DNA from 2 places in the Xanthomonas sp. WHRI 1810A genome. Region 1 is predicted to be linked to the other one. Evidence: riboswitches for the same ligand, from Rfam matches in the RefSeq annotation. Region 1 holds a riboswitch; the other holds the start of a gene.

What was found. A riboswitch is a leader RNA that binds a small molecule or an ion and turns the genes downstream of it on or off. The one in region 1 is predicted to bind cobalamin.
Region 2: another riboswitch for cobalamin. It lies ahead of ABQX22_RS22255 (CbtB domain-containing protein); the one in region 1 lies ahead of cobO (cob(I)yrinic acid a,c-diamide adenosyltransferase).

The regions. Positions count from the first base shown of each region.
Region 1 covers NZ_JBEGED010000004.1:201,286-208,673, reverse strand. Annotated here, with positions in the region: gene ABQX22_RS08755 (C40 family peptidase) at 108-725, shown strand; gene ABQX22_RS08750 (C40 family peptidase) at 824-1,363, shown strand; gene ABQX22_RS08745 (PQQ-dependent sugar dehydrogenase) at 1,525-2,868, opposite strand; cobalamin riboswitch at 3,018-3,232, shown strand; gene cobO (cob(I)yrinic acid a,c-diamide adenosyltransferase) at 3,344-3,955, shown strand; gene ABQX22_RS08735 (cobyrinate a,c-diamide synthase) at 3,966-5,261, shown strand; gene bluB (5,6-dimethylbenzimidazole synthase) at 5,434-6,084, shown strand; gene cbiB (adenosylcobinamide-phosphate synthase CbiB) at 6,081-6,989, shown strand; gene cobD (threonine-phosphate decarboxylase CobD) at 6,982-7,388, shown strand, end outside.
Region 2 covers NZ_JBEGED010000018.1:17,038-24,425, reverse strand. Annotated here, with positions in the region: gene nfuA (Fe-S biogenesis protein NfuA) at 1-503, shown strand, start outside; gene cobM (precorrin-4 C(11)-methyltransferase) at 669-1,415, opposite strand; gene ABQX22_RS22265 (cobalamin biosynthesis protein) at 1,516-1,929, opposite strand; gene ABQX22_RS22260 (CbtA family protein) at 1,926-2,654, opposite strand; gene ABQX22_RS22255 (CbtB domain-containing protein) at 2,666-2,866, opposite strand; cobalamin riboswitch at 2,965-3,201, opposite strand; gene ABQX22_RS22250 (NAD(P)/FAD-dependent oxidoreductase) at 3,541-4,848, shown strand; gene ABQX22_RS22245 (ABC transporter permease) at 4,845-5,756, shown strand; gene ABQX22_RS22240 (ABC transporter permease) at 5,753-6,562, shown strand; gene ABQX22_RS22235 (ABC transporter substrate-binding protein) at 6,587-7,388, shown strand, end outside.

The sequences.
Region 1 (7,388 bases):
GTCTCGGCTTCTTTACCTTATTTCCCACGGTCGTGTTCATGCTCAATCGCTTAGCACCCCTCGTGCCTCTCGCACTCGTTACCCTCTTGTTCGGCTGCGCGGCTCAGATGCCAGCGTCGCAACAACAGGTTCAACACCAGAACCTCCAGAATTCGATCACTGCGCAATCCGCCGTTCAACGCGCCGATTACGCCTCCGTGCTGCAAGACGAAATCGCAACCGAAGATGAACTCGCCCAGTTTGCCGACAGCAAACCGTACCGTTTGCCGGCCTTGGCCGACAGCATCCTCGAACGCGGCAAATCCTTGATCGGCACCCGCTACCGTTTCGGTGGCACCTCGACTTCTTCAGGCTTTGATTGCAGCGGCTTTATCGGTTACCTCTTTCGCGAAGAGGCTGGCATGAGCCTGCCGCGTTCCACGCGCGAAATGATCAACGTCGATGCGCCACTGATCAAACGCAACGATCTCAAGCCGGGCGATCTGCTGTTCTTCAGCACCGCCGGCCGGGGTCGGGTCAGTCACGCCGGCATTTACCTGGGTGATGACCAGTTCATCCACTCCAGCAGCCGGCGCAGTGGCGGTGTCCGGGTAGACAGCCTGGACGATGCGTACTGGTCCAGAACGTTCATCGAAGCCAAGCGCGCGCTGGCCATGGCACCTGCTCAGGGGCCTACCACCACGACCGCGATGACCTCGACTACACTCAAGCGCCAACACCGTTAATACCGGGCGCATGGCGGGGAAACCCGGGCTCATGCGCATTTCCGGGTCCCGGCGTTGGCAGGGACTTAGGCCGCATCCCGTCACAGGTTGTTGTGTTTATGTCGTTTACGGTACGCCTGATTGTCATTTCTTTGGCTGCGTTGCTGGCTGCATGCGCCAGCAATCCGCCGCCTGCGCCTAAACGGGTTGCTCCCCGGCCTGTTGTGGTTTCCGTTCCCTCCGATTTTCCTTCGCCGATGGCTGATGACGTGCTGGTCCGCGCTATCGGGCTGGTGGGCACGCCCTATCGCTGGGGCGGCAATACCCCTGATTCCGGTTTTGATTGCAGTGGCTTGATTGCGTACGTCTACCGCAACGCGACGGGCATCAGTTTGCCGCGTTCGACCCGCGAAATGATTACGTTGCGTGGCCCGAACATCAATCGCAGCCAGTTGCAGACCGGCGATCTGGTGTTCTTCGCCACCGGCGGTGGCTCCAATGTCAGTCACGCGGGGATTTACGTGGGGGAAGGGCGGTTCGTGCATGCGCCGGCCACCGGCGGCACGGTCAAGCTCGACAGCCTGGACAAACCCTATTGGCAGAAAGCCTGGCTCAACGCCAAGCGTGTGATCCAGCCTTCGAGCCTGGCGCGGCAGTAGCCTCGGCGGCAGTCGGGCAGTGGGAGGGAGCTTGCTCGCGATCATATTGATCGTTCCCATGCTCTGCGTGGGAACGCCGTTGATGACGCTCCGCGTCATGGGACGCGGAGCGTCCGCAGATGCATTCCCACGCAGAGCGTGGGAACGATCCCTTCAACGAGTTACGGCTTGACCGCTGCCTGCGCAGTCTTCGCCGCCGTCACCCGCCAGATCTTGTTCCCCACATCATCCGCCACCAGCAGACCACCGTTGTTGTCGTTGATCACGCCGACCGGGCGGCCCTGGGCTTTTTCGTCCGAACTCAGGAAGCCTGTCAGCAGATCAACCGGTGTGCCGCTCGGCTTGCCATTCTTGAACGGTACGAACAACACTTTGTAGCCACTGTACGGTTTGCGGTTCCACGAGCCGTGCTGACCGATGAACAGCCCTTCGGTGAACGGCGCCGGCAGGGTTTTCCCGTCAGCAAACGTCAGGCCCAGGGAGGCGGTGTGCGGACCCACGGCGAAATCCGGGGCGATGGCCTTGGCCACCAGGTCTGGATTTTGTGGCGTCACGCGCACGTCCACGTGCTGGCCGTAATAGCTGAACGGCCAGCCATAGAAAGCACCGTCCTTCACGGACGTCACGTAATCGGGGACCAGATCGCTGCCAATCTCGTCACGCTCGTTGACGGCCGTCCACAACGCGCCGGTGTTCGGTTCCCACGCCATCCCGTTGGGATTGCGCAGGCCCGAGGCAAAAATCCGGTGCGAGCCGGTGGCCGGGTCCACTTCCCAAATCGCCGCGCGGCCTTCTTCCTTGTCCAGGCCGTTCTCGCCGACGTTACTGTTGGAACCGACGGTGACGTAGAGCTTGGTCCCGTCCTTGCTGGCGATGACGTTCTTGGTCCAGTGATGGTTGAGCGTGCCACCCGGCAGATCGACAACCTTGGTGGGCTGGCCGCTGATGGACGTCTGGCCGGACTCGTAGTTGAAGCTGATCAGGCGGTCGGTGTCGGCCACATAAAACTTGTTGCCCACCAGCGCCATGCCGAACGGCGAGTTGAGGTTTTGCAGAAACACCGTGCGGGTTTCAGCGACACCGTCGTGGTCCTTGTCGCGCAGCAGGGTGATGCGGTTCGGGCTGGGAACGCCGGCACCGGCACGGCCCATGACTTTTTCCATGACCCAGCCGCGAATGCCTTTGCCATCATCGGGCTTGGGCGGGGAATTGGTTTCGGCCACCAGCACGTCACCGTTGGGCAGCACGTACAGCCAGCGCGGGTGGTCCAGGCCTTCAGCGAAGGCGGCGACCTGGGTGCCCGGCGCGGCAGTGGGTTTGGCGCCGGCGGCCCAGCCCACGGCAGGGGCGATGTTCACGGTCGGGATCAGGGTCTTGTTGGGTTCAGGTAGCTTGGGGGAGGTCCCCATGCCGTCACTGACCTGCAGTTTCGAGGATTCGCCGCAGGCGGCAAGGCCCCCGGCGACCAGCAGAACCAAAGCAACTTGAGGTCTGAGCTTGAACATCGTCGATCTCCATTTCGTAGGCAGTTGGTATTTTTATGTACCTAGGTAGAGACACCTTACGCCGCTTAGTTTCAACCGATAGGCCAAGTGCGGGCTGGATGCGCGGATCAGGCGCAGCGTCGATTGACGCTCATACCTCAACCCTCTACCCTTCGCCCCTTGTTTCAGGTGCCCTTCGGACCAGTCTCGACAGGGTGAAACAGGGAAGCCGGTGAGAACGTTGAATTCGATCCCGGCGCTGCCTCCGCAACGGTAAATGAGAAAAAGCCACGCACGATGCCACTGTGCTCACTGAGCATGGGAAGGCGCATGGCCCGACGTATCGCTCATGAGTCCGGAGACCGGCCTGATCCAATTCCACAGCATCACGGAGGGCGATGCTCTGCGCCGCGGTCCGCCTTGAAGGGCGCCGTGTTGCCAGTGCCTGCTCGTGCGCTCCGTCTGCGTTTTACCTGCCCTCAAGCGGAGAGCTGAGATGAGCGAAACCCCCGAACGTGACGAACGCCACCTGGCGCGGATGCTGCGCAAAAAGGCCGTGATGGATGAGCGCATTGCCAGCGCCCCCAATGAATGCGGGCTGCTGCTGGTGCTGACCGGCAACGGCAAAGGCAAAAGCAGTTCGGCGTTCGGCATGCTCGCCCGCGCCATGGGCCACGGCATGCAGTGCGGCGTGGTGCAGTTCATCAAGGGCCGCAACAGCACCGGCGAGGAGCTGTTTTTCCGCCGCTTCCCCGAGCAAGTGCGTTATCACGTCATGGGCGAGGGCTTTACCTGGGAAACCCAGGATCGCCAGCGCGACATCGCCGCCGCCGAATCCGCGTGGGGCGTGACCCAGGACATGCTGCGTGACCCCGGTATCGGCCTGGTGATCCTCGACGAACTCAACATCGCCCTCAAGCACGGCTACCTGGATCTGGAGCAAGTGCTTGCCGACCTGCAGGCGCGTCCGCCGATGCAGCACGTGGTGGTCACCGGCCGTGGCGCCAAGCAGGAACTGATCGACCTGTCGGACACGGTGTCGGACATCAGCGTGGTCAAGCACGCGTTCCAGTCCGGCATTCGCGCGCAGAAGGGTATTGAACTGTGAGTGAGTGTTCATGAGTCAGGCCAGGCACTGCCCGGCGGTACTGATTGCCGCGCCTGCCTCCGGGCAGGGCAAGACCACGGTGACCGCCGCGCTCGCCCGTTTGCACCGCAATCAGGGGCGTAAGGTCCGTGTGTTCAAATGCGGTCCGGATTTTCTTGACCCGATGATCCTCGAACGCGCCAGCGGCAACCCGGTTTACCAGCTGGACATGTGGATGGTGGGCGAGGACGAAAGCCGACGCCTGTTGTGGGAAGCCGCCGCGGACGCTGACCTGATTCTGATCGAGGGCGTGATGGGGCTGTTCGACGGCACGCCGTCCAGCGCGGACCTTGCCCGACGTTTCGGCGTGCCGGTGCTGGGCGTTATCGACGGCACGGCCATGGCCCAGACCTTCGGCGCGCTGGCGTTGGGCCTGGCGCGCTATCAGCCGGATCTGCCGTTTGCCGGCGTGCTGGCCAACCGGGTCGGCACCGTACGTCACGCGCAACTATTGGAGGGCAGCCTTACCGAAGGCCTGCGCTGGTACGGCGCGTTGTCCCGGGAAACCGGTATCGAACTGCCGAGCCGCCATCTGGGTCTGGTGCAAGCCAGCGAATTGAACGATCTCGATGTGCGCCTCGACTCGGCGGCTAATGCCCTGGCCAGCACCTGCGAAGTCGCGTTGCCGCCCGCCGTTACCTTCGAAGCCCCTGAGTTCGTGGCCGCAGAACGCTTGCTCGAAGGCGTGCGCATCGCCATCGCCCACGACGAGGCCTTTGCGTTCATGTACGGCGCCAGCCTCGACCTGCTGCGGGCCATGGGCGCCGAGTTGTTGTTTTTCTCGCCCATTCGCGATCAACGCTTGCCGGATGCCGACAGCCTGTATCTGCCGGGTGGCTACCCCGAGCTGCACCACGTGGCGCTGGGGGAAAACACCCCCATGATTGAAGCGATTCGCCAGCACCATGCCGACGGCAAGCCGCTGTTGGCCGAATGCGGCGGGATGTTGTACCTGCTCGACGCCCTGACCGACGTCGACGGCCAGCGCGCTGAACTGGTCGGCTTGCTCGGCGGCGAGGCGGTGATGCAAAAGCGTCTGGCGGCCCTGGCCCTGCAAAACGTCGACCTGCCCGAAGGCACGTTGCGTGGCCATACCTATCATCATTCCCTGACCAGCACCGAGCTGCAGCCCATTGCCCGAGGCGTGAGCCCCAATGGCGGGCGCGGCGCCGAAGCGGTGTACCGCGTCGGCCGGATGACCGCGTCCTACGTGCACTTCTATTTCCCCTCCAACCCCCAGGCGGTGGCGGCGCTGTTTTTGCCATGAGCGATTCAAGCTGCAAGACAACTACCGTGGGAGCGGACCTGTCCGCGAAGACTGAGGCTCAGACGCTGCAAATGCATTGGATTGACTGGCCTCTTCGCGGACAGGTCCGCTCCCACAGGAGTCCGTGCCTGCAGTTGAACCTGCGAAGGACGGTCATGGTTCGGTGGCAAGCATGACCGACCACGCCTTCACCCCCGACGAACGCGCAGCGGTCTACCGCGCCATCGCCGAACGCCGGGACATGCGTCACTTCATCGGCGGCACGGTGGCACCCGAATTGCTGGCGCGGTTGCTGGAAGCGGGGCACCACGCGCCGAGCGTGGGCCTGATGCAGCCGTGGCGCTTCATTCGCATCAGCGACCCGCACCTGCGCCAACGCATTCAGGCCCAGGTCGAACAAGAGCGCATTCGCACCGCCGAAGCGCTGGGCGAGCGGGCGGACAACTTCATGAAGCTCAAGGTCGAAGGCATCAGCGATTGCGCCGAGGTGCTGGTCGCGGCGCTGATGGACGATCGCGAGAAACACATCTTCGGCCGTCGCACCCTGCCGGAAATGGACATGGCTTCGCTGTCCTGCGCGATCCAGAACATCTGGCTCGCCGCCCGCGCCGAAGGGCTGGGCATGGGCTGGGTCTCGCTGTTCGACCCGCAGGCCCTGGCTGACCTGCTGGGCATGCCGGCCGGTGCCAAGCCGCTGGCCATTCTGTGCCTGGGCCCGGTCGCCGAATTCTATCCACAGCCGATGCTGGTGATGGAAGGCTGGGCCCAGGCGCGGCCGCTCACTGAACTGATTTACGAAAACAGCTGGGGAGAGCATCCATGAGCGTGGCGTTGTTGAGCATCGCCGGGGTCGCGCTGGATGCGCTGCTGGGCGAGCCGAAGCGACACCATCCGCTGGTGGCGTTCGGACGTTTTGCCGAGCGTATCGAGCGCCGGTTGAATGCGGCCGGCCGAGGCTGGCGCAGTCATGGCGTCACGGCCTGGTTCATCGCCGTGATCCCGCTCACCCTGTTGGCCACGCTGCTAAGCGGGCTGCCTTACATTGGCGTGTTCGTGGAAGTCGCCGCGTTGTATTGCGCGCTGGGCCTGCGCAGCCTGGGCGAACACGTGGAACCAGTGGCCCAGGCCTTGCGCGCCGATGATTTGGATGAGGCACGGCATCGGGTCGGTTATCTGGTCAGTCGCCAGACCACCGAACTGGACCGCACCGAAGTCGCCCGGGCGGCCACCGAGTCCGTGCTGGAAAACGGCAGTGACGCGGTGTTCGCCGCGATCTTCTGGTTCGTGCTGTTCGGCGCCCCGGGCGTGGTGTTGTACCGGCTGAGCAATACGCTGGACGCCATGTGGGGTTACCGCAATGAGCGCTTCGAACGCTTCGGCTGGGCAGCGGCAAAAATCGACGATCTGCTTAACTACATTCCAGCACGACTGGTGGCGCTGACCTACGCACTGCTCGGCAAGACCCGACTGGCGTTGCGTTGCTGGCGAACCCAGGCGCCCAAGTGGGACAGCCCCAATGCTGGGCCGGTCATGGCCGCAGGCGCTGGCGCGCTGGGCGTCGAACTGGGCGGTGCCGCGATCTATCACGGCGAATTGCACCAGCGGCCGCAACTGGGCGAAGGCGCCCCGGCCGATGCCGACTCGATTGATCGTGGTTGGCAGCTGGTGCAGCGTGGTGTCTGGTTATGGCTGTTGATGCTGTGCGCAGGAGCTTACTTTTATGCTTGAACACGGCGGTCGATTACGCGGCGCGGTGGCTACCTACGGGATCGCCGAAGCCGACTGGCTGGACCTCTCCAGCGGCATTTCGCCCTGGGCGTGGCCGATCCCGGAGATCGCGCCGTCTGCCTGGGCGCGTCTGCCGGAAACCAACGACGGTCTCGAGCTGGCGGCCTGCGACTACTACGGTGCACCCCACGCCTTGCCGGTGCCCGGTTCCCAGGCCGCGATCCAGGCCCTGCCGCGGCTGCGTCATTCGGGCAAGGTCGGCGTGCTGTCGCCCTGTTACGCCGAACATGCCGAGGCCTGGCGCAACAATGGATTCCTGGTGCGCGAGGTGCTGGAACACGAAGTCGATCGCTTCATCGATTCCCTCGACGTGCTGGTGGTGGTCAACCCCAACAACCC
Region 2 (7,388 bases), on a different contig from region 1:
TTATTACCCAGCCTGGCACCCAATACGCTGAAACCTGCATTGCTTACTGCAAGCCAGGCGAAGAGAAACCCGAAGACAAGGCCATCGGCCTGAAAAACTTCACGGCCTGGATCGACTCGTTCAGTGAAGCGTTTCTGGACGACGCGGTTGTCGACTACGCCACCGACCGCATGGGCGGCCAGCTGACCATCAAGGCGCCCAACGCCAAAGTCCCGATGGTCAACGCCGACAGCCCGATCAACGAGCGCATCAACTACTACCTGCAAACCGAGATCAATCCGGGACTGGCCAGCCACGGCGGCCAGGTCAGCCTGATTGACGTCGTCGAAGAAGACGACGCCAACATCGCGGTGCTGCAGTTCGGTGGGGGTTGCCAGGGTTGTGGTCAGGCCGACGTCACGCTCAAGGAAGGCATCGAGCGCACCTTGCTCGAACGCATTCCCGAGCTGAGCGCCGTGCGCGACGTGACCGACCACACGCAAAAAGAGAACGCTTACTACTGAGTGGTGGAGCGCCTCAACGAAAAAGCCCCGACTGGTTCGGGGCTTTTTTGTGGGCGAAGGCTTTTGTAGGAGGGCGCTTGCCCGCGATTGCGTCCTGCCAGACCACCTGATGTTTGATGACACACCGCCATCGCGGGCAAGCGCGCTCCTACAGTCGCTCAGCAGCTACGGTCTGAACAGATGCGCATGCCCCGCGCGGTACAGCGCCGACTCACTGAACACCTCATTGCCCAGCACACGCCCCACCAGGATCAATGCCGTGCGCCGAAAGCCTTTTTCCTGCACCTTCGCCTCGATGTCAGCCAAGGTTCCGACCACCCAGCCCTGATCCGGCCAGCTGGCGCGGTGCACCACGGCAATCGGGCAGTCTGCGCCGTAGTGCGGCGTCAACTCGGCCACGATCCGGCCGACGTGCTTGACTCCCAGGTGAATCGCCATGGTCGCCTTGTGCTGTGCCAGCTCGCCCAGCGCTTCGCCGTCGGGCATCGGGGTGCTGTCGGCGTAGCGGGTCAGGATCACGGTCTGGGAAATGTCCGGCAGGGTCAGTTCGGTGCCGAGTATCGCCGCGCACGCCGCAGTGGCCGTCACCCCGGGGATGATCTCGAACGGGATCTGCAATGCCCGCAGGCAACGAATCTGCTCGCCAATCGCGCCGTACAGGCTAGGATCGCCGGAGTGGACGCGCGCCACATCCTGGCCCTGTTCATGAGCGGATTTCATCAGCGCGATGATCTGCTCGAGGTGCAATTCGGCGCTGTTGGTGACCTGAACCGCCTGATGGCCTTCCAGCACGGCTTCCGGGACCAAGGAGCCTGCGTAGATGATGACCGGGCAACTGCGGATCAGGCGTTGGCCCTTGACCGTGATCAGTTCCGGGTCGCCGGGGCCTGCGCCGATGAAAAAAACGGTCATGGTGAATTCCTTGAACTGTAGGAGCGCGCTTGCCCGCGAATGGGAACGTTCTGCAACCGATGTATCGCCTGACACTACGCAATCGCGGGCAAGCGCGCTCCTACAGGAGTCCGGCAAGGGCGAACGTAGCGTCGCGGGTTTTGCAGCGGGTGATCAATAAACGATGCGGGGCGTTGAGCAGCTGCGAAGCTAACGCCAGCGCCGCGCTTTCTGCGACGCCATAACAACCGGTGGCCTCGAACGCAGCCATCGAACGATGGCTCAACTGCGGCTCGAACCTGGCCAGTTCATCGGCGCTGAATACCACCAGCGGCAGCCCCAGCGCTTCGGCCAGCTCAACCAGCCCCGGCTCCGACGATTTCAGGTTGATGGAGGCGAGGGCGGTGATGGCTTCAATACGAAGGCCGTGGTCCGTGAGGCTGCTTTCAATCAAAGCCTGCAGCGACCCGGCCGAACAACCCCGCCGGCATCCAATGCCCGCCACCAGCGTCGGCGGCAGGCGGGTAGCGGTCATGCGGCCTGTGGCAGTTCGGTGGCGCGCAACTCAGGGTTGTTACGACGGAACAGCCAGGCGCTGATCAGGCCCATGGCCACCCAGAACACGAAATTGGTCAGCAGCGAGGCCGTTTTGAACTGCGCCGCCAGGGCTTCCGGGGCCAGGCTTGAATGAACGACGGGCTGCGGCGCGCCGATGACATGGGGCACCACCAGAATCGCAACGGCCAGTGCCTTGAGCGCCCAATGCCGACCGAACACGATCAGCGACAGGCCAACGGCCGTCGACGCCGCCGCGCCAATCCACCAGAACTGACGCTGAGTCAGGTCCGCAGCCGCAGTGCCGGGCAGTTCGGGCGGCAGGCCGAGGGTCGGCGCCAGGACGAACACCGCAAAACCTGCCAAACCCCAGAGTGCGCCCTGAGACGTACGAGCCGGCGCGCGCAGGGTGTACAGCGCCGCAAGCATCAAGGAGAAGCCGACTGCCACCACCAGATTGCCGCCCGCGGTGGAGGTAACCCGCTGCCAACCGTCTTCCGGTTCCCAGGCTTCGGCATCATGCACATGGCCGGGCATGGCGCCGTCGGCATGTTCGTGGGCTTGAGCGGCTTGAGCAGCCGGGGCTTTTTCGTAGGTCTCCGCCAGATGAATCAGCGGCCCGACCCACAAACTCTGCAGCACGGTTAGCAACAGGGCCGCGATCAGCCCGGTGAACCCGGCCGTTTGCGCGATACGCTTGAACATGGCGTCAGGCCTCAATGGCACGGAAAGGCAGAGCTGTGACGGGTGTCGTGCGCCGCGTTGTGCACCGCGTCGATGTGCGAGAAGCCGGCGAAGTAGACCAGGAACGCACCCAGGATCATTGCGCTGACGGCAGCGGTCAGGCGTTGGCTTTGGGTGGCGGTAGCGGTAGCGGGGGTGCTGGAAGCTGCATGGGTGGTGGTGCTGATCGACATGGCGCGTCCCTCTGAAAATATCAGCGAGCAGGAAAGCGCAGGGAAACCCGCTGACAGGCGTCAGCAGAGACTCAACAGCGCCCGCCCACCGCGGGTTTGTTAGGTGTCAGTTGCGGGCCGGTCTCCGGGCTTGCGAGGGGCAGAACGCGCGCGGCGTGCACCTCCAAGAGTCGCCTTCCCATGCCCCATGCCAACAGCCATGACAGACACAGTGGATTGACTCTTCTCTCGCTTACCGTTGCGGGGGCAGCGCCGGACTTGCACAAGCCTTGCGGCCGATACGCACCGGTTTCCCGTTTCACCCTGTGAGGGGCACCCGTAACAAGGCGTGTAGGAAAGCATGGTAAGGGTGCTTCGTCAATCGACGGCCTCCTCGCGGAGGGGGCTGCTGTCGCAGGGCTTGTCCGACCGAGGTCTCGCCGGCATTCCAGTTCCCGTGTAGCGGTGAGCTTGCTCGCGATAGCTGTTTCAGGCGCGGGCGATGTGTCGAATGTGCGGCCGCCATCGTGAGCTAGCTCACTTCTACATGGTCTGACGCCGTATCGAACATCGATACCTCACGGGTGAATTACGACCCCATGACACCGATTACGACGTGTGTACGGACATCGCCTTGCGTGCTGCGTCATATCGCCTATACCTAGCACCATATCGTTAATCGATACGGGTGAATCTTGAAAATAACCGACGTCTTTCACTGCCTCTGGCAGGAAAATGCCTGCGGTCCGTCACTGGCGGCGCGCTTGCCGACACGTACCCGTTGCGTAGTAATCGGCGCGGGCTACACCGGTCTGTCTACCGCGCTGGCGTTGAGCGAGGAGGGCGGCGCCCAGGGTGAGGTGGTGGTCATCGACGCAATGGCCATCGGTGCAGGCGCTTCCGGGCGCAATGGCGGGCAGGTGATTCCCGGCCTCAAGCTCAACCCGGACGAACTGATCGCGCGGTTCGGCCCGGCGCGGGGGGCGGCGATGGTGGAACTGGTGGGGGACGCGTCCGATTACGTGTTCCGCCTGATCGACCGGCTCGGCATCGCCTGTGGCGCACAGCAGAACGGCTGGCTTCAGGCCGCCCACAACGAGCACGCCCTCAGCCTGCTGCAGGCCCGTGCCGCGCAATGGCAGGCGCGTGGCGCCGGCGTTGAGATGCTCGATCGCCCGCAAGTCGCCGAGCGGCTGGGTACCGCTATCTATCAGGGCGCGCTGCTGGACCGCCGGGCCGGACAGCTTCAGCCGTTCGAGTACGTGCACGGACTGGCCGCCGCCGCCCGGCAACGTGGCGTGGCCATTTTCGAGCACTGCGCAGCACTCAGCCTGCGTCGCTCAGCGTCGGGCTGGACCGTGCTGACCGCCGGCGGCGAGATTCAGGCCGAGCAGGTCATCATCGCCACCAACGCCTATTCCTCCCCGTTATTGCCCGCGCTGCCCCACACCTACGTCACCTTGTGGAGTTTGCAGGCGGCCACCGCGCCGCTGCCCGCCGAGTTGCAGGCGCAGGTGCTGCCCGACGGGCTGCCGGTGTCCGACACTTTTCGGGTGCTGCGCTATTTCCGCAAGACCGAGGACGGCCGCTTTGTGCTGGGCACTCGCGGGGCGTTCCGCGATGCCTTGAATGAGCACGATGTGGCCCGCGTGCACCGGGAAATGCTCGACATCTACCCGATGCTGGCCGGCACCCCGATCACCCACTGCTGGTGCGGACGGGTCGCGGTACCGGCGGCAAGCATTCCGTTGCTCAGCCAGCCGGCACCCGGTCTGACGGTCGCCCTGGGCTATTACGGGCGGGGCGTGGCCATGGCCACCCGCATGGGCGCACTGGTCGCCGATCTGGTGCAGGGTCTGCCGCCAGAGGAGAGCATTTACCCGGTCACGCCCTTCAAAGCCATGCCGGCTGCGCCCCTGCACCGCAACGTCGCCCGGGTCGCGGCCAATGTCATGCGCCTGCAAGACCTGTTCGAACGCCGGGCGCGGGGAGGTCACCGATGAGCCGCCCCCAGACCTCGAGCGTGGCAGTCTCCGCGCCTGTTGTGGTCACGCCGCGGCGCTCCCGGGCCCGGCTGTTCGACGCGCTGCTGAACCTGCCGGGCGGGCTGATCACCTGCACCCTGATTCTGTTTGCCCTGGGCCTGCTGCTGTACATGAGCGTGCGGGTCAACGACGGGCAGATCATCGGTTCGGCGTTTACTCTGGATAACCTGTCCTCGGCGCTCACCGACCCGTTGACGCGCCTGGTGTTGCTGCGCTCGATCATCCTGTCGGCGATTGTCACCCTGGCGACGGTGGCGCTGGCGTTTCCCGTGGCCTACTACCTGGCGTTCAGGGCCGGTCGCTGGCGTCATCTGCTGTTGTTTCTGGTGACGCTGCCGTTCTGGACCAGCTACTTGCTGCGGGTCTTTGCCTGGAAAATCGTCCTGGCCTACAACGGCGTGCTCAACTCGGCGTTGATGCTGCTGGGCATCACCGATGCGCCGTTGACCGGTTTGCTCAATACCCCGGCCACAGTGGTGGTGACGCTGGCCCACGCCTACGCCGCGTTCGCGGTGCTGCCGTTGTACATCTGCCTGCAAGGGCTGCCGAAGAACCTGTTCGAAGCCGCCGCCGACCTGGGCGCGAGGCCTTATCAGGGGTTCCTGCGGGTGCTGCTGCCACTGTCGGTGCCGGGGATTCTGTCGGCGGCGCTGGTGGTGTTCGTGCCCACGGTGGGGGACTACGTGACCCCGGCGCTGGTGGGCGGGCCCAACAGTTCGATGATCGGTACCCTGATTCAGGCGCAGTTCGGCAAAGCCAACGATTGGCCGGCCGGTGCGGCGCTGGCGGTGATCAGCATGATCGCCATTGCCCTGGTCGTGATGGCGGCGCGATGGATCATCACCCGCTGGAGCACCCGCACATGAACCGCTACCTGAGCCGCCACGGGTTGCTGGCCTACGTCGCGGCCTATCTGGTGTTTCTGTACCTGCCGACGCTGTTGATCCCGGTGTTTTCGTTCAACGATTCCATCGCGCCCGTCTTCCCGCTCAAGGGCTTCACCCTGCAGTGGTATCAAACCCTGCTGGACGACCCCCGCCTGCGCAACGCCGCGCTGAACAGCCTGATGGTGGCGAGCATCGCGGCGGCCGTCGCCACGGTGGCGGGGTGTCTGATTGCCTACGCCGACCTGCGCCGCAGCACGCCGCTGGCCCGCAGTATTTCGCTGCTGGCGCGGTTGCCGATCCTGCTGCCCGGCGTGGTGCTGGGCATCGCCTTGCTGGTGGGCGTCAACCTTATTGGCCCCGGCCCATCGCTGGGCTCGATCGTGGTCGGGCACGTGTGCTTTTGCCTGCCGACCACGGTGGTGGTGATGCGCAGCCGTTTCGCCGCGTTCCCGCGCAGCCTCGAAGACGCGGCCATGGACCTGGGCGCGGACGAGTGGACCACCTTGCGCCGTGTGGCCTTGCCCCTGGCGCTGCCGGGCCTGCTGTCCGCGTTCATGCTGGCCTTCATCACCTCGTTCGACGAGTTCATCGTCGCGTTCTTCCTGGTGGGCACCGAGCCGACCCTGCCGATTTACATCTGGAGTCAGCTGCGCTTTCCCAAACAACTGCCCAGCGTCATGGCGCTGGGCACGGTGATCCTCGTGGTTTCCGTGATCCTCGCTGCGTTCGCCGAGCATGTGCGACGCCGCGGCACCCGTTCCTCTGCCCCTTCCATTACGAAATAGCTCGGAGGTCTCATGAACATTCGCATGACCGATTCACGCTCTTGGGTGCTGGGGTTGAGCGCATTTGCGCTGGGCCTCACGTTTTTCCAGCAGGGCGCCCAGGCCGCCGACAGCGGCAAGCTGACCTATTTCACCTGGTCCGGGTACGAGTTGCCGCAGTTCCACAGCGATTTCGAAAAGGCCCATCTGGGGCAGGTCGATATCTCGGTGTTTGGCGACGATGACGATGCGCTGTCCAAGGCGCGTGCCGGCTTTCACCCTGACCTGGCGCACCCGTGTTACGACAAGATCGAGCGCTGGAAGCAGGCCGGCCTGATTCAGCCGCTGGACCCTAAACGCTTGAAGAACTGGGATCAGGTATTCCCCGTGCTGCAGAAGCTGCCGGGCATCGTCGATGCCGACGGCAAGGTCTGGATGGTGCCGTGGGACTGGGGTAACACCTCGATCCTGTACCGCACCGACCTGGTGAAAAACCCCGAGGCGACCTGGAAGATGTTCTTCGATCCCGCGTCGCCCTACGCCGGCAAGATGGCGACCATCGACGCCGTTCACGACACGCCGCTGGTGGCTGCCTTGCTGGCAGGGGTCGACCCGTTCAAGAAAATGGACGAGAGCCAGCTCGATAAGGTGGGCGCGATGCTGCGTCAGCAACGGCCGTTGATGTCCTCGTACACCACGGACATGACCTCGGTGGAGCAAAGCCTGGCCAGCGGCGAACTGGTGGCGGCCATGGCCTGGAACGCCTCGGCCACGGCGCTGAAAAAACAGAACGTGCCGGTGGCGTTCATGAAACCCAAGGAGGGCATGTTGACCTGGGTCTGCGGCA